Regions from separate parts of the Lysinibacillus sp. OF-1 genome, predicted to be linked through region 2. Evidence: riboswitches for the same ligand, from Rfam matches in the RefSeq annotation. Region 2 holds a riboswitch; each other region holds the start of a gene.
The links. A riboswitch is a leader RNA that binds a small molecule or an ion and turns the genes downstream of it on or off. The one in region 2 is predicted to bind cobalamin.
Positions count from the first base shown of each region.

Region 1 (8,459 bases), 160 kb from region 2:
AAAAATGGTCCTTTTGTTTTCTAATGTATCCATGCTAGTCCTCCTTGAAAGAAAGAGGAGAAAAGTAAACTTTTCTCCTACTTTATTTCCTCTTTAGGTAAGATGGTTTTCGCCAGCTCACTATCTAAATCTTCAAATTTGTAATAGGAGATGGTTTCATATAATTCACTTCTTGTTTGCATATCCTCAATAGCTTCTTTTTGAGTCCCTGTCTTTTTTATTAAGCCAAACACTTGCTCATAGGCTTTGGCTGCTACTCTCATCGATGTAACGGGATATATAACCATCGAATAGCCCATCTTTTCAAATTCCTTAGCCGTATAATACGGTGTTTGTCCAAATTCAGTCATATTGGCTAATAACGGAGCATCTAGCTCACTAGCAAAATGTTTAAATTCCTTTTCTGTTTGGAGAGCCTCTGGAAAAATGGCATCTGCCCCAGCTGCTACATAAGCTTTAGCTCTTAAAATAGCCTGCTCTAAACCTTCTACAGACCTTGCATCTGTGCGGGCAACAATTACTAACGTAGGAGCTATTTGTTTAATCATTTTTATTTTTTGTATCATTTCCTCTTGAGCAACGAGTGTTTTCCCATTCAAATGACCACATTTTTTTGGAAGATTTTGATCCTCTAGCTGTACAGCAGCTACTCCAGCCTCTACCATTTCACGAGCTGTGCGGGCAACATTTAAGACACCACCAAAGCCAGTATCGATATCCACTAGCAACGGTAAATTAGTCGCACGAATAATTTCGCTCGCACGCTGTGCAACTTCATTTGAATAAATCATGCCTAAATCAGGTAAGCCTCTACTGGCAGTGTAGGCAGCGCCAGAAAGATATAATGCCTCAAAGCCAACTTTTTTAGCCATTAAGCCAGCCATTGCATCATGAGCTCCTGGGATTTGTAAAATCGTTGAACGAGTAATGAGTGTTCGAAATTGTTCAGCCAATTGTTTTTGTGCTATTGCTTCATTTACAATCCACGCCATCTATAAAAACCTCCTAATAATCAATGATGCCTCGGCATATTTACGTCCGAAAGCGGCTGTGATGCAGGTCAGTTAGCCGTTATCGCAAGGATGGGAGGATTTTAGGCTAACATCCTTTATTAACTCCTTCCCGATTCGTGACATTCGCCAGAGGCTTTAATTTCCTGAAAGAAGTTAAACAAATAAATTAACGAATTCATGAACAGCACTATTTTCAAGAAGTGCTTGATCAGCACAAACTTCATTAATCTTACTGTATTGTTTTTGGGAATAATGGGTGCTAATGTTTTGCTGGAACTTATCGATGATTTGAGGGAATGCTTCCTCACGACGGAAACGGTGTCCTAAAGGATATTCACATTCAATAAGCTCAGATGATGTGCCATCTTTGTAATAAACTTGAACAGCATTGGCAATCGAACGTTTCTCAGGATCTAGGTAATCAATTGTATATTGGGGTTTTTCCACAACCACCATTTTATTTCTTAAATTATCGATACGTGGATCTGCAGCCACTTCATCTTCATAGTGGTCTGCTGTAATATCGCCATAGATAAGCCCTATTGCTGTAATGTATTGAAGACAGTGATCACGATCAGCTGGGTTATTAAGAGGTCCTTCCTTATCGATAATTCGTATAGCGGATTCATGGGTCGTAATTTGAATGCGTTCAATGTCCTGTAAACGATTTTTCACTTCATTGTGTAAATGAACGGCACATTCGGCAGCTGTTTGTGCATGGAATTCAGCTGGATAAGAAACTTTAAATAGAACATTTTCCATCACATAAGATGCTAGTGGTCTAGCAAGCTTTAATTCTTGCTTATTAAAGAGAACATCTTGGAAGCCCCAGCCAGGTGCAGATAAGGCCGTTGCATAGCCCATTTCGCCTTTCACAGCCATCATGGCTAAGTGTACTGCCCTGCTTGTTGCATCACCAGCAGCCCATGATTTTCTAGAACCCGTATTCGGTGCATGGCGATATGTTCGTAGGCTCGAATTATCAATCCAAGCATTTGATAAGGCGTTGACAATTTCCTGATGAGTGCCACCTAATGCCTTTGTCACAACAGCTGTTGTCGCAATTTTGACAAACAGTACATGGTCTAACCCAACACGATTTAAGCTATTTTCTAATGCGAGAATACCTTGTATTTCATGGGCCTGTATCATCATTTCTAATACGTCTTTCATTTTAAGTGGCTCTTTCCCTTCAGCAACACGCACGCGACTCAAATAATCAGCCACAGCTAATATGCCCCCTAAATTATCGGAAGGGTGTCCCCATTCAGCCGCAAGCCAAGTGTCGTTGTAATCCAGCCAACGAATCATACAACCGATATTAAAGGCACCTTTTACAGGATCAAGAACATAGGAAGTGCCTGGAACTCGTGTACCATTAGGAACGACTGTGCCTGGTACTACTGGGCCAAGAAGTTTCGTGCATTCAGGATATTGTAAGGCCAAAATGCCACACCCTAATGTATCTAATAATACATAGCGTGCCGTTTCGTATGCTTCTTCACTTGTAATAGTTGTATTGACTACATAATCCGCAATATCTGTAAGTAATTGATCTGTCTTAGATATGTCATTTGTTTTAATCATCTATATCTTCCCTTCAAGGCATGAATTTGATATACTAGTATGCTGATAGGCATTGGTCAGAATGCCCATCAGCTCTATGGCGAGTTGTTAAAACTTGATTATACCGACAATTCTTCAAGGTTATGACGCTCGCCAATATAATGGACACGAGGTCTAAATAATCGGTTATTGTCATGCTGCTCAATGACGTGAGCACATAAGCCAATTGTTCGTGAGCCAAAAAAGATAGGTGTATAGATTTCAATTGGCAAGCCAAGCATGTAGTATACTGGTGCTGCATAATAATCTAAATTTGGGTACAAGCCCTTTTCTTGTGCCATCACCTTCTCACCAGCTTCACACATGTGATATAAGCGATCATCCCCTTGTGCCAAACATAATTTATGCAAAGCCTCTTTCATAATTTGTGCTCTTGGGTCCATCTTTTTCATATAAACACGGTGACCAAAGCCCATAATCTTTTCTTTATTTTGCAGTTTATTTTTCAGCAAGGCTTCAAAGCCTGCTACTGTTTTGGCTTCTAGAAGCATGTACATGACTGCCTCGTTGGCCCCTCCATGTAAATTTCCTTTCAATGATGCGACAGCTCCAGTTAAAGCACCGTACAAATCAGATTGTGTAGAGGCAATAACACGAGCTGTAAACGTCGAATTTGGCATCTCATGCTCACTATATAAAACGAGAGACTGATCAAAAATTTCTTCTTCTAACGCCGTTGGTTTTCTACCAGTAATCATGTAATAAAAATTGGCGCTATAGGAAAGCTGACTATCTGGCTCCACAACATCTTGTCCGTTTAAGACACGATAGCTATTGGCTACGATGTTAGGCATACCGCCTAAAAGTCTATAAGCTCGCGTCAAGTTCATTTCAGTAGAACGATCATTGATGTGCTGATCAAAGCCTGCTAAAACAGAAATTCCAGTTCTCAGTCCATCCATCGCATGTGTTTCATTAGGCAAGAGCTTGAAGATTTGGAAGATCTCTTGTGGAACCTGATAATGTGCTTTTAATTTGTCCTGTAAGTCAGCCTGTTGCTCGGCAGTAGGAATTTCGCCATGCAGTAGTAGGTAGACAATGTCTAAATACGAATATCTTTGTGATAATTCAATCAAGTCGTAGCCTCGAATAACAATTTGACTTCCTACAGTGTCTAAAAAAGATAATTTTGTTTCAGCAGCAATGACCCCATCAAGACCTGGTGAATAAGTTAACTCCATTCAATGACAGCCCCTTTGTTTAATTATTCTTGTAAGCGTTACCATTCCAACACGAAAGAACAACAAAAAAACAACTTCTACCCCTTTTTAGAAGTTGTTAATCTACAAAAGCATGACAGACCAAATAACAGTGAATTTACAGGAATTCACAAAAATCATGCAGTAGCTAACACCTCCCTATCCTCGTAGGTCAATTGATGCTTATTTTGTGGCAGGTCTCCTGACTTATAATCAACACTTCAATAACACCTTCCCATTTTGACAAACAAAACAGTGGCCTTGTTATCGAGCTCCTAAATACAGTTGCGGGACAGTGTTGGACTCTCACCAACTTCCCTTTTAATCAAATGGAATGAACCCCATTTGAACCACCAAAATTTAGCATATTCAATTTGTCTATTTACCTTAACATAGAGTTTTCAAAACAATCAATATAGGTAAAATTCAGAAAAGACTGATTATAAAAAGCTATTTTTCATTTTTGATTGACTATTCTGCATTTTTGAGCATTATTTTGTACAAAAAAAGATTGTTCATCTATACCAATAAATCCATTTTCAAGGGTTATAAGTAAAATAGAGGTCTTTATAATAAAAAAGGCGAATAGTTTTTTTATAATATAGAGGAGGAGCACATATGGGCTATATTTCAGAATTAAGGAAACACATCGGTAGTAGACCGATTATCAGTATCGGGGCGACAATTCTTGTAGTCAACGATGATAAGAAAATTCTCTTTCAACATCGTTCAGATACGTTGGATTGGGGATTACCTGGTGGCTCAATGGAACTGAATGAAACGCTAGAAGAAGCTGCTACTCGTGAACTTCATGAAGAAACAGGACTGGTAGCGAATGAATTGGACTTGATTGGTGTTTTTTCAGGGCCAGATTATTATTTTCAATATCCAAATGGGGATGAAATCTATACAGTTATTCATCTTTATAGTGCGAAAAATGTCAGTGGTATACTAGAGATGAGGGATGGTGAGAGTTTGAATCTTACCTATTTCAGTAAAAATGAGCTACCAGATTATCTTGAGAAAAGAACAAAAACACGCTTAGACAATCTAGAGGACAAATTGTGGAATTTAGATAGTTCTTTTGCAAAGAATTCTCTTTAAATAACAAAGAGCATGCTTTTTATGAAAACATGCTCTCATCTTAACTATTAGGCTATTACAGTCTAACCTTAACCTCTGTACCGTCTTGCGCCTTGACATCTACTAGCACGAGCCCTTTATAATTTTGTAGTTCCTTGATAATAGGCTTGAGCATTTCTTTGTCAATGAATGGAAAGGAAAAGTCGATTTTTTTTCTGTCGAAGTATGCCTTTGTCCATTTGTTGACACTTTGCTGAATCCATTTTGAAGTCAAAATGGAAAGAACAATGGTTAGCACAGCATATGGAACAGGAACGGTAAAGCGAACGTCTTTTGCTTTCACTTTTACATGCATCATAAGTCGCCTCTACTCAATGAAAACTGAAACGGTATCTCCGTTTGCCGATTTTATGTCCACAATTTGTCCATCTAATTCATTTTCGATGGCTTCAAGAAGAAGATTGATATCGATATCTTTCACGTATTTTTCCGATTGCGGAATACTCGCAGCGATACTGTGTCCAGCCATTAACACAGCCTTGACAAGTTTTATAGGCAAATTCACAGTGACATTATCATTTTCAGTGGACACCACACGAACCTTTAACGTTTTATCTAAATACTTCGTTTTTTCCAGAAATTTGTTACCTGACTCCTCTTTCTCTTGTAACACTTGAATCAGCTCTGACCCTTTTTCAGCATCAATTTTCCCCTCTTGAATCATGGTTAACACTTTAGTAATTTCCTCTTTCATGTAGCATTCCTCCCTATTCGTCTTTTAAGAGCTTTATGGCCTCATCAGTTGTGATTTCGCCATTTTCCAACATGCTTACAATTTTTTTCTCGTCTACTTCATTTTTCTTCTTTTGGACATAGCCAAGAGATGAGATAATGTCATTTAGCTTGCCTCGCACAGTTGGGTACGAAATGCCCAGTTCCTTTTCTACTTCCTTAATATTCCCTCGACATATTAAAAATACTTCCACAAAATGAAGCTGATCCTGTGATAAGGATGCTAGCTTCGACAATTCAAACTCATTTTCAATCGTCGTTTGACAATGAGAACACTGTAACTTCGTAATTTTTAATGTTTTACTGCAGACAGGACAATTTGTGATTACTTGATAAGCCATAGTGAACTCCTTCCTTTAAGTTAAATTGATTATATACCAAATAATTTAAAAAAGTAAATAATAAAATTAATTTATTCAATGAAAATATCAATAAAGTTAATTACCTAATTAATATTATTAATAAAAAGAAAAACACCATTCTAATGCAAAATGGCGTTTCTTTAATAGATGACTCTTACTAATGTTTGGAGCAAATGAGGTAATCCAACTGGCCTCTATCATTACCAGCCCATACCTCCATGACCATTGTATACGTGTTTTCTATATTATGATCATTTCGTTTTATGTTTTCTTTCTCGCGGGTGTGAAGGCAAAATAGCATGATATAATTGTTGTGAAGCGGGATGCTGATATGCTCCATCCTTTCCAATCTCCTCCACTAGCCGACCATGCTGCATGACAAGGATACGGTCTGACATAAAACGTGTTGCCTGTAAATCATGCGAAATGAAAATGTAGGCAAGCTGTCGCTCTTTTTGAAGTGTTTGTAGTAACTGTATAATCTTCTTCTGTAAAATCATATCAAGACTGCTAATCGCTTCATCTAAGACAATTAATTTTGGCTTTAGCGCAAGAGCTCTAGCGATGTTGACTCGTTGCTGTTGCCCCCCACTAAGCTGCGAAGGATAGTTTTGAGCCATTGCTCTCTCTAACTCTACACAGTCTAGTAATTCCCTTACTTTATGTTGTCGCTCTGTTTTGCTAAAATGCTCGAAATTCAGAAACGGTTCTTCGAGTATTTCAAAAATCGTCTGCTTCGGATTAAATGAATGATAGCTATTTTGAAAAACTGCCTGTAAATCTCTACGTATTCTTTTTTTATGCTTGCTTGGTGCTTCGTATAAATTGACACCTTGAAAGAGCAACTCCCCGTTTGTTGGTCGTTCGATTCCTAAAATAATACGACCTAATGTGCTTTTTCCTGAACCACTTTGACCGACTATTCCTAGACATTCCCCCTCCTGAAGTGAGAATGACACCTTCTGTAATACGGGAACTTCCTGCTTACGCTGGAATAGAAATGGTCTTTGAGCGTAATGCATATCAATATTTTTCACGTCTAGCAGCGTCATTTTTTCACCTCTAAAATAGCATTCTTGCTTGTAATAGTTTCTTTGTATAGGCATGCTGAGGTGCATCAAAGAAATCATAGACATTCGTTTGCTCAATGATTTTTCCTTGATACATAACAGCCACATCGTCAGCTAGTTCAGCAATAACACCTAAATCATGTGTAACAAGAAGTATGGCAGCTTCTGTTTCTACGCGAATACGATCAAATAGTGTTAATACTTGTTTTTGATTGATCGTATCAAGAGCTGTCGTTGGTTCATCAGCAATATAGAGGGAGGCTTGTAGCGCCAATGATAAGGCAATCATCACTCGCTGTAGCATGCCACCACTCAACTGAAAAGGATAATAATGTAAAAGCTGCTCTGAATTTGGTAAATGCACTTTATGTAAGGCATCAAGAGCTATTTGTCTCATTTCTTTTTTGGTCAGCTTAAAGTGTGCCTTTAATGTTTCTCTGAAATGGCCTTCAATCGTTTGGATACGATCGAAGGCAGCGGATGGATTTTGCAAAATCATCGAAAGATGCCGCCCACGATATGCTCTTAATTGAGTAGCCGAAACATTCATTAAATTTTCCTGCTGATAAAGAACTTCCCCTTGTGTCACCTGTGCGATAGATGGTAATGTTTGCATGATGGCATGGCAAAGCATGGTCTTGCCACTACCACTTTCTCCTATGATTCCTAAGACACGCCCTTTATAGGCTGTCAGATTGATAGTGGTTAATACATTTTTCTCCCCAATTTTGACGTTTAAATCTTTCACTTCTAAAACCTTCTCCATAACTTCACCTTTCACGAATCAAACTTCTTTAAACAATTGGCTAAATGATTAAACAATAACACCACTAGGACAATGGCAAGCCCAGGATAAAGCATTAAATCGGGATGCTGACGGATATATTGTTTCCCTTCATTTACCATCATGCCCCATTCTGGAATCGGCGCCTGCACGCCCAGACCTATAAAGGAAAAGCCAGCGATTTCTAAAATGACTTTCCCGATATCTAACGCCACAATCGTGACAATAGCTGGCAGTATGTTAGGGATATAATGGCGAATGATTAATTTAATGCCTGTAGTGCCAGTAATCTTAGCAGCTTGAATAAAGTCTTTTTCATTCATCCCAATACATAAACTTCGAACCATTCTGGAGTAATAAATAAGCTGTGTAAAAATAAGGGCTATTAAAACATTTTTTAAGCTAGGGCCTAATACACCTAAAAGTCCAAATGCAAGTACCAGTGTCGGAAAAGCTAATAAAACATCACATATTCGAATAAATACCACATCGATTATACCTCTTTTCAACGCTACAAAGGCACCAAGTAG
Region 1 covers NZ_CP102798.1:2,288,142-2,296,600, reverse strand. Annotated here, with positions in the region: gene NV349_RS11125 (acyl-CoA dehydrogenase FadE) at 1-33, opposite strand, end outside; gene prpB (methylisocitrate lyase) at 78-992, opposite strand; gene prpD (2-methylcitrate dehydratase) at 1,167-2,600, opposite strand; gene mmgD (citrate synthase) at 2,699-3,820, opposite strand; cobalamin riboswitch at 4,014-4,208, opposite strand; gene NV349_RS11105 (NUDIX hydrolase) at 4,457-4,942, shown strand; gene NV349_RS11100 (hypothetical protein) at 4,998-5,279, opposite strand; gene NV349_RS11095 (SHOCT-like domain-containing protein) at 5,289-5,675, opposite strand; gene NV349_RS11090 (DUF2089 domain-containing protein) at 5,689-6,054, opposite strand; gene NV349_RS11085 (ABC transporter ATP-binding protein) at 6,327-7,127, opposite strand; gene NV349_RS11080 (ABC transporter ATP-binding protein) at 7,138-7,926, opposite strand; gene NV349_RS11075 (ABC transporter permease subunit) at 7,923-8,459, opposite strand, start outside.
Region 1: it holds a riboswitch for cobalamin, as region 2 does, so the genes downstream of both, mmgD (citrate synthase) here and NV349_RS10360 (hypothetical protein) in region 2, are expected to answer to the same signal.

Region 2 (8,459 bases):
ACGGCTGTTGGAACAGGTTTAAATGCCTTCCCAGATTACATTAAATCCGTTGATGAGCATCTTGCTGAAATTTCTGGTTTACCATTAAAAGGTGCGACACATTTAGTGGATGCAACACAAAATACAGATGCTTATACAGAAGTATCAGGCGCTTTAAAAATCTGTATGATTAATATGTCTAAAATCGCTAATGACTTACGTTTAATGGCTTCAGGTCCTCGTGCAGGCTTAGGAGAAATCCTTTTACCAGCTCGTCAACCAGGATCTTCGATTATGCCAGGTAAAGTCAACCCAGTTATGCCAGAGGTACTGAACCAAGTTGCCTTCCAAGTGATTGGTAATGACCATACGATTTCACTAGCATCTGAAGCTGGACAATTAGAATTAAACGTAATGGAGCCTGTTTTAGTGTTTAACTTAATTCAGTCCATTAGCATTATGAATAATGTTTTCCGTGCGTTTACGGAAAATTGCTTAAAAGACATCGAAGCAAATGAAGAACGCATGAAAGAATATGTAGAGAAAAGTGTAGGGGTACTAACGGCTGTCAACCCACATATTGGCTATGAAGTAGCAGCACGTCTTGCGCGTGAAGCAATTCTAACAGGTCGTTCTATTCGTGAGCTTTGCATTGAAGAAGGTGTCTTAACAAACGAACAATTAGACTTAATATTAGATCCATATGAAATGACACACCCAGGTATTGCTGGCTCTAGTATCATGAATTTAAAATAATTCCAACATCAAGACTGTAGACATGCTTTACGAGCTGTCTATAGTCTTTTTTTATGCAGTCATCAATAGGCTTGTGTCTTTGTTCTTATAAAAGAGAGCGTATCCTTATGATTTTTAGGATTTTTCAACTATAATAATGGTATGGAAGACATATTTTAGTTGGGGGAATTTGGAATGAGTTTACGAAAAAAGAGTTTACTTGGCTTTGCAGTTTTAAATGTCTTAATGATTATTATTCTCTTTATTGATTTAGCCAATGTAACGACATTAGAATGGCTTTCGACTGTATTAACCATCGTAGGAATAGCCATTACATTAGCTTACACCGTATATGTTCATTACAAAGTGATACAGCCTATCAAACAATTAACAGAGGCTGCACAGGGTATTACGGCAGGCCAATTAGATACAGTTGTCATCGAGGTTCGTGACAAGAGTGAGATTTCTCAGCTAGCGCAATCCTTTTTAGAGATGCAGGAACAATTACGCACAATGACACAAAAAATTGCGCACAGCTCTACAGATTTATCAGCAAGCATCGAAGAATTATCCGCAAGTACGAATGAAATTACGGTAGCTGTGGAAGAAGTCGATCAACAAATGGAGAAAACGTCAGAGGGCTTGAAGCAAGCGGCACAATCTGCCAATGATAGTGCTAATGCTATGCAAGAAACTGTCGATGGAATCGGACGAATTACGGAAGCCACTCAGGATGTGTTTGATCATGCAAAAGATGCCAATGAGATTGCAGGAAATGGAGCGAATATTTTACATGTGGCGAAGGAACAAATGAAATTTATTTCTTCTTCAACCGAAAAAACGAGCGGACTCATGCAGCAATTATCCAATAAAATGACAGATATTAAATCGATGACTGAGATGATTACAGCTATTACGGACCAAACGAATTTATTGGCATTGAATGCCGCCATTGAAGCAGCTCGAGCTGGAGAACATGGGAAAGGCTTCGCAGTTGTGGCAGAGGAAGTGCGTCAATTAGCAGAGCAATCCAAGCATTCTGCTGCACAAATCGTGGACTTAGTAGTGGGCATTGAAACTGACACGAAACAGGTAGCATCCTCAGTGGAGGAGGATTTAAAAAATGTTCAGCAGGGTGTCTATGTCATTGATGAGGCAACAAAATCCTTTGGCACGATTTCACAGCATGTTAGTCAAATGACGAGCCAGCTTGAGGATATTTCAACAACAGCTGAACAGCTTTCTAGCAGTGCCAATGAAGTAGCTTCCTCTGTGACAACGATTGCTAATGGTATGGGTAAGCTATCGCATTATACAGAGGCTGTTTTACATTCAATGGATGAGCAAACAGCCTCAATGCAAGCTGTCAATCATGTGACACAGGATTTAAGCGTACAAGCTGATAATTTACAAAAGCTAACAAATCAATTTCAGGTTTAAGCAAGAAAAACATATTTTCAAGGTTTTTTAGCCCTGAATAGTTATCTAAGAACAAGATGATTTTGCCTCCACAGATAGCTATGCACAAAGGTGGTTTCAGGCGATAGATAAGTAATTTGAAATGCACTTCCTGTCATTAGAATGGGAAGTGTTTTTTATTGGCGGACCAACGTAATTAATTTCTTAGTGAAATCCCTAGAGATCACGTAGATTGTATGCGTAACCTTAACCTACATTCAGCTACTGATTTGTCCTTTTTCACCTTACCAAAGGTGATAGCCATATTTGTTTCTAGCCGTATCCTCTATTTACACCATATTGACAACACCTTCATTTTTGACAGCTGTTGCCATCGCTTCTTGGAATAATTTGAGTGATTCTTCATTCCCATCCTCTTTAAAAAAATCGCTATTTACCTTACCAAAAGAGATGCTAACCTTAACTAGCTTGCCCTCTCTTCATCACAGCCTAAACAATAGCTAGTAGAGAGCCTATGATTACGTGCAATGCTTCGCCTCTATAGACTCAATAAAACCATTATTTCCTGTCGTAGCGCTATCTTCTTTGTAATACATTAAATAAATGACAATGAAAGGGGCCAGGAGATGGGCTTATTTGATGGATTAATCGGCAATGCGAGCGAGGTGAATTTAGAAAAATTACAGGAGGAGGTCCGTGATTTATTGATTCCAAACGAAACAATCAAAAATGCCTATAAAATTATAAGAGACACGTTTATTTTTACGAATAAACGATTAATCCTTATCGATAAGCAAGGGGTGACTGGCAAGAAAACCGAATATCATTCCATCCCCTATAAAAATATCGTTCATTTTTCAGTAGAAACAGCCGGGACATTTGATTTAGATGCAGAGCTCAAAATATGGGTGTCAGGCAGTTCGTTACCGATTCAAAAAAACTTCAACAAGGCGACGAATATTTACAAAGTGCAAAGTGTTTTAGCGCAGTATGTTTTGGGGACGTAATGTATGGTACTAAAAGCCCGCATTTATGCGAGGCTTTTTTGTTGTGCAAAGAAAGGATGATAAAGATGAGGAAATTACCTTGTGAAGGGTGTAAGGGATTCCAGTTCCGATTACGAAACAGGCACATAATGTAGAGAAGGTGTTAAGAGATAATAAAGTTGTTTAACTAAGAAGGACACATATATGGTAATATTTATTTAAAAAGATGGAGTGGATTATGAGTAATTCTATTAATTATAAAATATGGACGGTGTGTATGATTCAAAGTGAAGAGAAGGTTTTACTTCTGGATAGACAGCACGACAATTTCAAAGGTTTTATTCCACCGGGTGGTAAAGTTGAATTTCCTGAAAGTATTGTAGAAAGTGCTATCAGAGAAGTAAAAGAAGAAACGGGGTTAGAAGTTAGAAACCTTATTTATAAAGGGCTTTATGAATATGTTAATCCAGTCGCAAAAGATAGATATATGATATTTAATTACATAACAAAGGATTTCGAGGGTGAACTCTTGAAAGATGCTCCAGAGGGGAAAGCGGTTTGGGTAGATATAGAGAGCGCATATAAACTTCCTATGCAGCCATCGATACGGAGAAGATTTCCTTTATTTTTTCAAGATGGAACATTTGAGATTCAAGTTGAATGGAACCACGAAGAAAATAAAGAAGGGAAAGTTACTATACGTCACACCTAAAACTTGTTATTGGACTGACAGGGGGGCAATCGTTCAATAGAGCAGTCGCTTTTCAATAACATCGAGGTCAGTTCAATACATATATATGTGAAGAATAAATAATGGGGCTTAAATTTACCCACTTTGTTAAATAGTTTAACTTTCAATATCTAAATGGTAGAGAGGGATTAAGAATAGCTAGAGAAAATTCTAAAATAAAAGGTGCTTGACCGTCCTTTTGTTTATTAAACGAACGGTGCAGATTGTTGAAGAAGAAATTTTATAATAGTGATTTATTAAAGAATAGGGAAGTGGCAGTAACCATGAACTACATAATCAGATTAGCGAATGAAAACGACTTATCGGGTTTATGTGATAGTAGAAATAATAAAGATCTATTCACGAATTATTTAAAGCAATTTGCAAAAAAGGAATAATATCAAGACGCACTTATATTAGGTTTTGGAGTTCTTAAATTAAAAGGTACTTTGCTTCCTAAATTAAGTGACCTATATGTAAAAGAGGATTATCGTGGTAATGGTATAGGTTCAGACTTAATGAGGTATAGAGAAAATATTGCAAAGAGTTTAGGACATTCTGAAATATTTGTGAGTGTTGGCCCGATAGAAAATCCCAACATGATAAAGTTAATTAGCAAACACGGTTACGAACCTATCTCTTACCTATAATAAAACCTACACAAGAATTGATTTCAAGAAGTTGTTGAACTAACGGGGCTAGTTGAACAAGATTTAAACAACTTTAAAGAGCCTTCTTATAATATAATTTTTGTATTTTTTGATTAGAAATAACTTTATTATCATTTTACAGAAAGCAATTAAAGTGATGCTCAGTGTGACATGAGGAAAACCTAGTATTCTATGCATCCATTTTACATGGAATTATTTTGAAATAATTAGTATTTTTTAGCATAAATTGACTTTGGACATACAATACTTTACAATGATTAGCTAAGGAATAGAGAATTTTCGCAAATTTCCTTACCAACTGAATAGCGTGTAGTAATAGGTGTAAATTGCGTGCAATTTGCTTAAAAGGGAAGTCGGTGCGAATCCGACACTGTCCCGCAACTGTAAATGTGAGCGACTTTTCAGCAACCACTGTCAAATGATGGGAAGGAGAAAAGTGGCAATGACCATGAGTCAGGATACCTGCCTGTTACGAGTACACACCAGTAACCTACGAGGAATAGGAGGTGGCATGTTGACAAAACAGAATGCTCTGTTCGTCACGGTACGTCAAACGCCCAAAGTAAATGAAGGGGTTCGCAATCGGGCTCATTTACACATACTTAGGGTTTGTTTGGCATTGGGTGATGAACGAAGATAAGCGAAGGATTTCCTCAAAAATGGTAGGAAATCCTTTTTGTTTTGACATTATGTACGCAAAGGGGATGCATGTATGACTTCTTTAGATATGAACATTTGTAAGCAGCCACGCACAGAAGTTGCCAAGAAAGCGAAAACAAGAATGGCGGTCGAATCATTGATTGACCAATTATTAGCAACGAAGCTGATCCGCAATGATCGCTTCTTTGAGCAAATTTTATATAATAAAGAAATTATTTGGATACAAAATGGGGATGTGGACGGGCATCTTTTCGCGAAGGCAGCGGTAACCGATCAACTGAAAACGAAGACCAATAGCTTTATGATGTATATGCCCACTAACCCGATTGTCTATGAGGTTAACGGGGAGTCATACCATTTAATTACACGCATTGATTCCACACGTGCCAAGCCCAACCTTGACCGTCTGTCACTGGAGCCAAAGCCTGTTTTAAGTGCAGCACGTGTCAATGATGTATTATGCTCGATTGTGATGCGCTTTTATGAAACATATCTACACGATTTAGCGCCTCAACATGATAAGTTAATAGCCTTTGTGCAGCAGGAATATGCCCAATTTATTGAAGCGGTTCAGGCATTAAATGATTACCATTTCAACTGGCATCCACGCGGCAACGGTCACGAGCTATTGCTGCAATTAATTGATCAACTGCAAATTTTAAAAAGTTATCCTGGTAAAGTGCTAGTTGATTTCACAAACACGCATGACTACGTGATTGTCGAGCCTGCATACCTTGTGCACAGTCCTACAAAGAAAGCAGTAGGCGCATTATAAACTCAAGCCCTCCATCAAACGGAGGGCTTGTTTTTATTTATTTGAAGGGTAGGGGGTAAATACTCTCGTTCGAGCAGCGAATACTCGCGGAAGCAGATGAAATACTCTCGTTCGAGCAACGAATACTCGCGGAAGGAGATGAAATACTCTCGTTCGAGCAGCGAATACTCGCGGAAGGAGATGAAATACTCTCGTTCGAGCAGCGAATACTCGCGGAAGGAGATGAAATACTCTCGTTCGAGCGGGGAATACTCGCGGAAACAGATGAAATACTCTCGTTCGAGCAAGGAATACTCGCGGAAGGAGATGAAATACTCTCGCTCCAGCAAGGAATACTCGCGCAAACAGGGTAAATATTCTCGCTCAAAGCAAGTAAACACCCGCGCAAGCAAACGGCTTCGCGCGGGCAGGATCACCTACTTACAGACAATGCATGGCTGCTTGTGCTTCGTGCCAAGGAACAGAATATCCTTTGCCCTTCGCACAAAAGATGCTGGAGGAGCTGTATTCTGGGTCGGCATTTTTATCGTAGCCAATCTGTGCAATAACTGCCTCTGCATTATGGCACACATCATAGCCATCAAATTGGAGTGTGAGTGCGCCCTTACCATTGGTATAGGCCGCAAAGGTTGTGCTATAGCTCATTAGGGTGGCGACGGGCGCTCGTCCCGTTAGCACAACATCTGTTTCGGATAAGATGGGGTCATCGAATGTGCCAGCAGCTTGCTGTATGTCGCTCATCATGCGGCCGATAAAGTCGTTCGAAGCCTTCATTTTAAAGCGATAATAAGGTTCAAGCAGGATGTTCTGTGCTTGCTCAAGTCCTTGACGTAGCGCACGGAAACTAGCTTCTCGGAAATCGCCGCCCGATGTATGTTCATTATGTCCGCGACCTGTTAGCAGTGTAAAATGAACATCTGTCAGAGGGAAGCCTGTGAGTAAGCCATGGTGATCACGCTCAAACAGGTGCTTTTCAACAAGGCGTTGGTTGCCTACCGATAAATGATCCGCATGGCAGGCATTGCTAAATGTATTACCTACTCCTCGTGGATTGGGCTCCATTAGTAAATGAACTTCTGCATAATGCTTGAGGGGCTCAAAATGACCATAGCCTGTCACCGTCGTCACAATGGTTTCCATATATAAAATTTGGGGCTCGCCAAAGGAGACCGTTAATGAAAAACGCTTCATTAACACCTCTGTCAGTACCTCCAACTGAATAACGCCCATAATGTGCACATGGATTTCCTGGAACTTTTCCTGCCAAACCACACGTAAGGAAGGCTCTTCTGCTTCTAGTAAACGGAAAATTTGTAACACTTCCTTGATATGCTGATGGCCCTCATATTGAACCTTTGCCTGTAGCGTTGGGACAAGCTCATAGGGCTGTGACAGCACAGTAGTGCCGATGCGGTCTCCAATATTGGCCTGACTAAGTCCTTTAACAGCAAAAATCTCTCCCGCTTCAACCTGTTGGACGGTATCAAAGCGACTGCCATTATAGAGGCGAATTTCAGTCACTTTTTCTGTCACTTCTTCAAACGAAAATTCATCCCGAACATGTAAAACTCCCTTGACAGCCTTCATAAATGTTAAACGCTGGTGGCCGTCATGACGAATTTTAAAAACCTCCCCCTCAAACGGTGCATTCACTTCAAAATGGGTGTCTGTTAATAGAGGGAGCTGGGCAAGCAATTCCTTGATGCCCTCATCCTTTAGGGCAGACCCTGTAAAGCAGAGGAAGGCACATTCCTTTTGAATCATGGTCTGTAGCTGAGTAAGACATTGCTCATGCTCCAATGACTCATTCAAAAAGGCATCGAGCAGCTCTTCATTACGCTCAGCCAACCATTCCATGATGCTGCTTGAAACATAATCAGTACGAAGCGGTTCATCGACGAACAGCACCTGCTGGGAACAATCCTTGCGGAGCTGTGTCATAACGGCCTCCACATTGGCTCCTTCGCGATCAATTTTATTGATAAAGAAGAATGTTGGGACATGGTATTTGCGTAAAAGCTGCCACACGGTTTCCGTATGACCCTGTACGCCCTCGACCGCACTAATGATAACAATGGCATAATCCATCACACGAATGGCGCGCTCCATCTCAGGGGAGAAGTCGACATGCCCTGGTGTATCAATCAACGTGTATGTATCGTCGCCTATGTTCATGCGACCTTGCTCGGCAAAAATGGTAATACCACGCTTGCGCTCTAGCTCATGATGATCGAGAAAGGTATCCTGATGATCCACTCGACCACGAGCTTGAATGCTTTGTGTATGAAAAAGTACTTGCTCAGAGAAGGTTGTTTTACCTGCATCCACATGCGCAAGTACACCAATTGTTTTGTACATAACATATCCTCGTTTCTATCTATAGCTATCTTTTCATTGTAACAGAATACTAGCTTATATATTTCTTGTAAAATAGTTCGTATTTTTGTCGAAATAGTGCTAATATAATGATGATTATATATTTAGCAACATACTACTGATTGAGC
Region 2 covers NZ_CP102798.1:2,126,398-2,134,856, forward strand. Annotated here, with positions in the region: gene aspA (aspartate ammonia-lyase) at 1-735, shown strand, start outside; gene NV349_RS10340 (methyl-accepting chemotaxis protein) at 910-2,154, shown strand; gene NV349_RS10345 (PH domain-containing protein) at 2,760-3,140, shown strand; gene NV349_RS10350 (8-oxo-dGTP diphosphatase) at 3,358-3,831, shown strand; gene NV349_RS10355 (GNAT family N-acetyltransferase) at 4,299-4,499, shown strand; cobalamin riboswitch at 4,821-5,004, shown strand; gene NV349_RS10360 (hypothetical protein) at 5,233-5,955, shown strand; gene NV349_RS10365 (hypothetical protein) at 5,970-6,284, opposite strand; gene NV349_RS10370 (elongation factor G) at 6,376-8,313, opposite strand.

Region 3 (8,459 bases), 910 kb from region 2:
TCTAAGCGAATTTTACGCTAAGCTAATGTGCGGACTTACTTCAAGAAGCGTATGTAATGACTGATTTTGGCTATTAAATTCATAGATTCTGTTACGTCAAAAAAAGTCTTTTAACTTTTAAAAAAGAAGTTCATTTATTGATAGAAGGGGTGAAAGGGATGGCTTGGGAGGTTTTTAGTATTATTGGAACAATTGCCTTTGCTATTTCTGGGGCAATCATTGCCATGGAAGAAGAATACGATTTATTCGGTGTATATATACTCGGTATTGTCACTGCTTTTGGTGGAGGAGCTATTCGAAATTTACTCATCGGACTGCCTGTCACAACCTTATGGGGACAGGATATGATGTTTCAAATTGCACTAGCTGCGATTACGATATTTTTTATCTTCCCGCATCATCTGATTCAGCATTGGCATCGTTGGGGCAACTTCACAGATGCCATTGGCTTATCCGCATTCGCTATTCAAGGTGCACTCTATGCAGTGAAGCTAGATATGCCAATTAGCGCAGTCGTTGTAGCTGCTGTTTTAACAGGTTCAGGTGGTGGTATTGTGCGAGATTTATTAGCTAGACGGAAGCCGCTAGTTCTCCGTGATGAAGTCTATGGTGTTTGGGCTGCTCTCGCAGGGCTTGTTATCGGATTTGAAGTTTTGACTGGAGACATTTTCCTTTATGTATTATTTGCAGTGATTACAGCATTACGCATTCTTTCCTATATGATGAAGTGGCGTTTGCCTTTGCGAAGGTTGAATCGGGCATAGATACTGTAATTGATAAAAAAATGAATAAGCGCAAATAGTTAATGAACTCTTTGCGCTTATTTGTTATTCAGTAACTATTTAGCCAAAAGATTCATGGCTTCTTCTAATGTCACCATATTTTTCATCATAGAACAAGCAGCATCTAAAAGAGGAAAAGCTAGAGCAGCACCAGAGCCTTCGCCTAATCGCATGTTCATATGCAGCATTGGCTCTACACCAAGTAATGATGCGGCAATTTTAGCCCCTGGTTCCTCTGAAGCATGGGAAGGTATGATAAAGTCTTTTACTTTCGGTTCAATTTGATAAGCAATAAGCGCAGCAATAGTCGAAATAAAACCATCAATAATAACAGGTTTTCGGTGACTTGCGGCAGCCAGCATGATACCAGCCATAGCCCCTATCTCTAGCCCTCCAACTTTAGCTAGAACATCAATGATATCGTTAGGATTAGGGTTGTTGAGAGTAATTGCTTTTTCAATTACTGCTGCTTTATGAGCAATCCCTCCTTGACCAACTCCTGCGCCAAACCCTGTTATTTCAATAGGGTCATAGCCAGTCAAAGCAGCTAATATGGCAGTGCTCGGCGTTGTATTACCAATGCCCATTTCACCTGTTCCAAGTAGGTTGGCTCCTTTTGTGATTTCATCTGTTGCCACATGAATCCCCACTTCAATGGATTGAATAGCCTCTTCTCTTGACATAGCAGGGCCCTGTGCCATGTTATCTGTGCCATGTTTAATTTTATGAATGATAACACCTGCATCAAGCGGAATATCTTCTTTTACCCCAACATCTACTGTTACTACCTTTGCATTGGTAATGCCCGCAATCGCACAAACGCCTGTACCTCCCTTAGGAAAATTTAATGTTTGAAAGACCGTAACATCTTGTGGATTCGTTGTTATGCCTTCCTCACAAACGCCATGATCTGCTGCACAGACAATCATCACTTTTTTATCGACCATTGGATATAATTGTCCTGTTATGCCTGAAAGCTGTACGGCAAGTGATTCTAGTTTACCCAAGCTACCTGGGGGCTTACAAAGCGCATCAATTCGCTTTCTAGCTTGGTCCATACTATTCATATCAGCCCCTTGGATATTTTGAATTGTGTCTTGTAATAATTGCATTATTGTTTCTCCTCTCGTTCTACATGAAGACAAAATAAAAAGTCTGTAGTTTATTGTCATGACAAATAAACTACAGACTTTTCCATCATCTATATACTTCCGAAGCAAGTAGGCAGGTCTCCTGGCTCAAGCTCAACATATCATCGTGCCTTCCCAGCGATTCGCTAGTGGCATTTACGATGACACTCCCTTATACAGTGGCGGGTCCGCTAAAGTTTTTCACTTTATTCCCTATTCTCCCTATTGGGCACCTAATGCTTTTATTAAACTATTTATAATCTACGACAGCGTATTTTTTCTGTCAATATTAGAATACTCGCCTTGTACCATTTCTTCGGTTACCTATTCTTTTTCTATTTCGCTTAGCAATGTTGAGCCTAATAATAGGACCGCTCCTATTATTTGTAGAAGCGCCATTTTTTCTCCTATAATCATCGTGGAAATTACTAATGATGTCAGTGGATCAATATAGCTAAGAATGGCTATACTTTGTCCTTTTAACTGTGACATGCCTAAAAAGAACAATAAAAATCCAACCCCTGCATGGACAAGGCCTAATGTAATTAAGAATAGGACTGATTCAAAACTGATTTTCATGACCTGAAATCCTGTAGTTCCAAGTAGATAGAAGCTAAGGAAAAATGCTGCTAAAGAAAGTTGAATCATTGTATTTTCTGGTTCCTTTAAGCCACATATAAATTTATTTGTCAATGTTAGCGCTGTGTAAAAGCATGCCGCGATAAGACCGTAGACAATGCCTATAAAATGCTCACTGTCCCCAGTGCCTTGACTTTGGACAATCAAATATAGTCCGATAAGGGCCACACAGACATACATTATTTTTCTGCCAACTAGCTTCTCTTTTAAAATAATTGGAGATAAACAGATAACGAGTACTGGTGCAAAATAATAACTCAATGCAGCATTGGCAATCGTTGTTGCTTTATAAGCCTGAAATAAAAAAATCCAGTTCCCACACAAGGCGATACTAGAAAGTATTAATTTCCACTTATTTTTTATAATCTCTAATTTCGAAAAACTTTTCTTTTTATAAATAAAAATCACTACTAAAAAACAAGCACCTATTAAACTCATCCAAAAAGCGATTTCACTTGAAGATAACGGAATATACTTGGCAAAAACACCAACTGCTCCAAAAATAATCATGGATAATACAAATGCTAATTTTCCGCTCATTACAAATACCTACTTTCTACGTATAAAGTATTAACCTATACAGTAGAATCTATTGAAAATGAGCAAACTGTTATTGTATGCCTAAACAGTAGATTCTACTGTAAAGACATTGTTGGGGGTGCTATTGAACAAAACATACAAAATCCCTCCTTCACCTACATAATTGTAACATATTTCTGAAAATTAAAGAGTAAGTTTTATAAAGAAAGGGGTCACTAATCCCTTCATACTATTATGAGTATGTACAATATAAGGTAAGTCATAAATTTTCTTTGAGGAGGAGTTAGGATGAATGCAAGAGAATTGAGAAATGCTATTGCGGAGACTTGTGAAAATTATGATAGTCACTACGCTCAGTTAGTGAAACCAATCAATCAGTTATTAATGAATGTCGATGCTAGTATAAGTAACGAAACAGCGAATATAATCATCGAAAATTTGAAGTTATATTATAGCGGGGATAAATACATGACGGAATGTCACTTCGATGAGAGTGAAAATTTCTTAAAAGATGGTCTTGAACTTCTTCAAAAGGGGGATCTTGCGAATGGTACTTTACAAATATATGGTGCTGGTTTAAATTTTTCCAGTTATGCTTTAAAGGTTCGTGGGCAAAAAAATGTGAATCCGTATATTAACTTTGAAAAAAATTTCAGCCTCATCATGAACACACTCCGAAAATAAGTATATAAAAAAGGTGATGTCAATGATAGAAACAGCCACTTTGAAAAGCGAGAGGTTGATTTCCGTTCCACCAGCGTCCTTTCAGGGGGCGTCCGATGATGAGCCGCTTCACTCACTGCGTTCGCTCCAAGGTCCCCTCTGTGACGCTAAATCCCCTAGGAGTGACACTGGCTCCACTCCAATCAACCATATGTAAAAGTGGCTTTTCCTTCTCTTTCATACGAACCGTAGTGAACAAAATAGCCCATTATTTGTCTGATGAGAGAAAGGATAGCCCTTTATTTTCAATGTGAAGAAGTGGTAAGTAACAACACCCCTCCATAAAGAGTAGTGAACACCTTTGCTAAAAAGGTACCATTTTTATGCATTGGAATGGAAGGCTACTTGACTCCCGTGGGATAGTGAGACAGGCGAGCCTCTAAACGGAGCGGTAGCAGAGGAAGCGGCTCGGCGCTCGCTACCAGGAAAGCAAGTAGCCTGCAACGGAAATCCATTTTCACCCTTCACAAAAATGCTATGGATGGTTTTATTTTTCATTATGTCATTTATTTAAATTCTAATTCTCCATCGTAAGCTAGCATGCCGCCTTCAAGATTTGTTACATCAAATCCTTGCGCTTCTAAATAAGCACATGCATTAGCAGAACGAGCACCAGCCTTACAAACAACAATATATGGCTTTTCTACGTCTAATTCCTCTAAACGTTCCGGGATTGTCCCAAGGGCAATGTGCTTGGCACCAGGAATCATGCCGTGTGCTACTTCATCCTCTTCACGTACATCAATAATATATAGGTCCTCATTTGCATCTAATCGTTCTAGTAATTGTGTTGTTTCCATTGATTTCATGAACTTTTTTCCTCCAAAATTTCAAATTCCACTTACATTATAGCTTGTAACAAAAAAAACAGCCAGTGTGGTGAACACAAGCTGTTTAACAATTTTTTATCCTTCTGTCTCTAAAAACTCTATTTGTTTTGCTGGAACGAATGTAGAAATGGCGTGCTTGTAGATTAGGTGCTGCTTATTTTCAGCATCCATTAATAAAACTGTAAAATTGTCATATGATTTCACAGTCCCTTTTAACTGAAATCCATTTAACAGAAATACAGTTACAAAAACACTGTTTTTACGTAGTTGGTTCAAGAACGTATCTTGCAAGTTGATTGATTTCATCAAATAGCCTCCCCACTAACTTTCTACCTCTTCACTCCTATAGTAGCATGTTCTACCAATTTATCAATTAGTAATTTTTAGAAATTTTTCTTAATTATTATAATTGTTCATCCGTCGTAATAAAATGGACATCCATTTTATTGCGAAAATAGGTAAGTTGTCTTTTTGCATAGCGGCGTGAATTTTGTTTTAAGCTATCAATAGCTTCTTCGAGGGTACATTTGCCATCCAAATAATCATACAATTCCTTATAGCCAATTGCTTGTATGGACTGCACATTTCGAATATTTTGCTGCCATAAACCTTTGACTTCTTCTAAAAGGCCATTGTCCATCATTAAATCAACACGACGGTTAATGCGGTCATAAAGCACTTCACGGGTCATATTTTGACCTAACCCCAAAATGACATGCTTATAAAGAGGTACTTCCCCTCGGTTTTGTGCTTCAGCTGCTTTGGATACACCGCTTAATTCCAGCATTTCTAATGCACGAATGACACGACGCGTATTGTTTGGATGAATCGTCTCCGCTGTTTGAGGGTCTAGTTGTTTTAATTTATCATGCATTGCCTCAGGGCCAAGCTTTGCTAATTCATCATAGTAGGCTTTTCGTGCTTCCTCATCAACTTTCTCATCAGTAAATTGGAAATCATAGAGGACCGCTTGTACATATAAGCCTGAGCCACCTACTATAATGGGTAATTTTTGTCGAGATTGGATTTCTGCAATTTTTGCTCGGACTAATTTTTGATAATCCGCTACTGAAAAAGATTCTGTCGGCTCTAAAAAACTGAGTAGATGGTGTGGTACGCCCTCCATCTCTTCTTCCTTAATTTTAGCAGTCCCAATATCGAGTCCTTTATAAATTTGCATGGAGTCGCCATTAATGACTTCACCGTTATATTTTTTCGCCAGTTCAATGCTTAAAGCTGTTTTACCAGAGGCAGTTGGTCCTACAATCGCTACGACCTCTGCCTGCTGTAATTTAGTTTCTATCATATTTTTCTAACCACCGTAATAATACTTGAAAGACCGCTTCTTGGTTGTCTTCATTTAAAATTTCATGCCGTTTGTCCTCAAATAAATAAACCGTTACATCTTTTACTCCTACTGTTGCCAATTGTTCAGCAACTGTGTAAACGCCCAGCCCCTGTTCGCCAACCGGGTCTTTACTTCCGCTTATCAAGAGAATAGGAAGATTTTTTCTTATTTTTGCTAATTCTTTTTTACGATTAAGTGTTGCAAAGCCCGTTGTTAAATCGACAAAAAATTGATTGGTTGGAATAAAGCCACAATATGGGTCATCTATATACTTCTGCACCTCTTGTTGGACAGAACATAGCCAGTCATAGGCCGTCTTTGGATTTGGAAACTGTTTATTAAAGCTACCAAAACTCAATTGATTTAGCAGCTTACTTTCAGTTTCTTTCCCTAGCCCCTTAGCTAATACCTTGGCTACGATATTTCCAACAGTATGCAGGGCTGTCACATTTCCCGTACCACAGAGAATAACATTGTCTACTTGTTCACCATACAGTTGAATATATCGTCTAGTAATGAATGACCCCATACTATGACCAAAAATAATGAATGGTACATTTGCATAAGGTGCATGTAATTGCGTGACCACTTCATGGGCATCTTCTACCACACGCTCAAAGCCGTTCTTTTCAGCAAAAAAACCTAACGTGCCATTATAGGCCGCCGTTTCACCATGACCACGATGATCGTGCATCGTCACAGCATAGCCTGCCGCATTGAGTGTTTTAGCAAATGTTAAATAGCGACCACTGTGCTCTGCCATACCATGCAAAATGTGAATATGACCAATACATGGCGTTGTGGGCTCCAATGTTCGAGTAAAGACAAAATGTCCATCCGACATTTGAATATAACGCTCCATCCCTTACTCCCCTTTTTTCACAAAATTTGTTGCATCCTTAATGGCTTGCTCTAATTCAGCCATATACTTGTGTTTTTGTTCCTCCGTATAATTCAAGTGTTGTTGCATCACTTGAATTACTTGCTGCTTATAAAGCTTGACAGCCTCAATATCGAAGTAAAGCAAGCCTGTACGACGAATAAAGAAGTCGCTCGGTGTATAGACCATTTCCTCTTCCATGCCATACAGTAGCATAGCGTGTAAAGCTAGAGGCATTGTACTGCCATGTTCATGTAAAAATTTAACACGATTAAATAATCCATCTACATTTGTGCCATACTTTTGTACAAGCTGTTTGGCTTCATCATAATTTAAGCCGTATTGTACACCTTCTCGTGCTTTATAAGCCATATAGTCAGGGAAATTAATCGCGTTGATTCCTTTTGCACCAGACAGTGAGAGCTCACGTGTTAAACAAGCACTTGCATGCTTATAGCGACGAGCTTTTACAATTTTATCGACAATTGTTTCAGCCATTTGACGATAGCCTGTGAGCTTACCGCCAGCGATTGTCATTAAACCACTTGGCGCTGTCCATATTTCATCTTTCCTTGAAATTTCAGAAGGGTCCTTTCCTTTTTCATAAATGAGCGGGCGTACTCCTGCCCAGGATGATTCAATCGTTTCTCTTGTAATAGTAGCAGTTGGAAAGACTTTTTTAGCAGCCTCAATTAAATAATCTACATCTTGCTGTGTAGCAACAGGGTGTACAAGATTTCCCTCAAAGACTGTATCCGTTGTCCCTATATAGGTTTTGTCATCTCGCGGAATTGCAAAAGCCATACGCCCATCAGGAATATCAAAATAAACAGCTTGCTTCAGTGGAAAATCCTTTTGGTTGAGGACAATATGAACGCCTTTTGTCAGACGTAATTGCTTGTTATCTGTTACTTTATCCTTGTGTCGTACGTCATCTACCCAAGGGCCTGTAGCATTGACAATTTGTGCTGCATGTACATCGAGTATTGTTCCCGTAACATGATCCTTCACTTTAATGCCAACAAGCTTTTTCTTTTTGTAGATAAATTCCGTCATCTCTGCATAATTGAGACACAATGCTCCATATTCTGCAGCCTTTTTCAATACTTCAATCGTCAGACGTGCATCATCCGTACGATATTCAACATAATACCCTCCACCCACAAGTCCATCTTCATTAAGTAAAGGTTCTAATGCTAGGGTTTCTTGGACGTTTAACATTGTTCTACGTTCATGTTTTTTGACACCCGCCAAGCGGTCATAAACCTTTAATGCTATAGATGTTGTAAACGGACTAAGTGAGCCCTTCTTATATAAAGGTAATAGCATTTTTTCAGGCGTTGTGACATGAACCGCATTATCATAAACGATTTCACGTTCACGCCCCACTTCCGCTACGACACCCACATCAAATTGCTTTAAATAACGTAGGCCACCATGAATCAGCTTGGTTGAACGGCTCGACGTACCAGCTGAAAAATCCTGCATGTCAATTAATGCGACAGAAAGGCCTCTTGATGCGGCATCTAATGCAATTCCTGCACCTGTAATACCACCACCAATGACTAATACGTCAAAGCTATAGTG
Region 3 covers NZ_CP102798.1:1,216,259-1,224,717, reverse strand. Annotated here, with positions in the region: gene NV349_RS05720 (trimeric intracellular cation channel family protein) at 159-764, shown strand; gene cobT (nicotinate-nucleotide--dimethylbenzimidazole phosphoribosyltransferase) at 839-1,894, opposite strand; cobalamin riboswitch at 1,989-2,164, opposite strand; gene NV349_RS05710 (DMT family transporter) at 2,237-3,091, opposite strand; gene NV349_RS05705 (hypothetical protein) at 3,380-3,775, shown strand; gene NV349_RS05700 (rhodanese-like domain-containing protein) at 4,321-4,623, opposite strand; gene hfq (RNA chaperone Hfq) at 4,720-4,950, opposite strand; gene miaA (tRNA (adenosine(37)-N6)-dimethylallyltransferase MiaA) at 5,048-5,950, opposite strand; gene NV349_RS05685 (alpha/beta fold hydrolase) at 5,937-6,854, opposite strand; gene NV349_RS05680 (glycerol-3-phosphate dehydrogenase/oxidase) at 6,858-8,459, opposite strand, start outside.
Region 3: it holds a riboswitch for cobalamin, as region 2 does, so the genes downstream of both, cobT (nicotinate-nucleotide--dimethylbenzimidazole phosphoribosyltransferase) here and NV349_RS10360 (hypothetical protein) in region 2, are expected to answer to the same signal.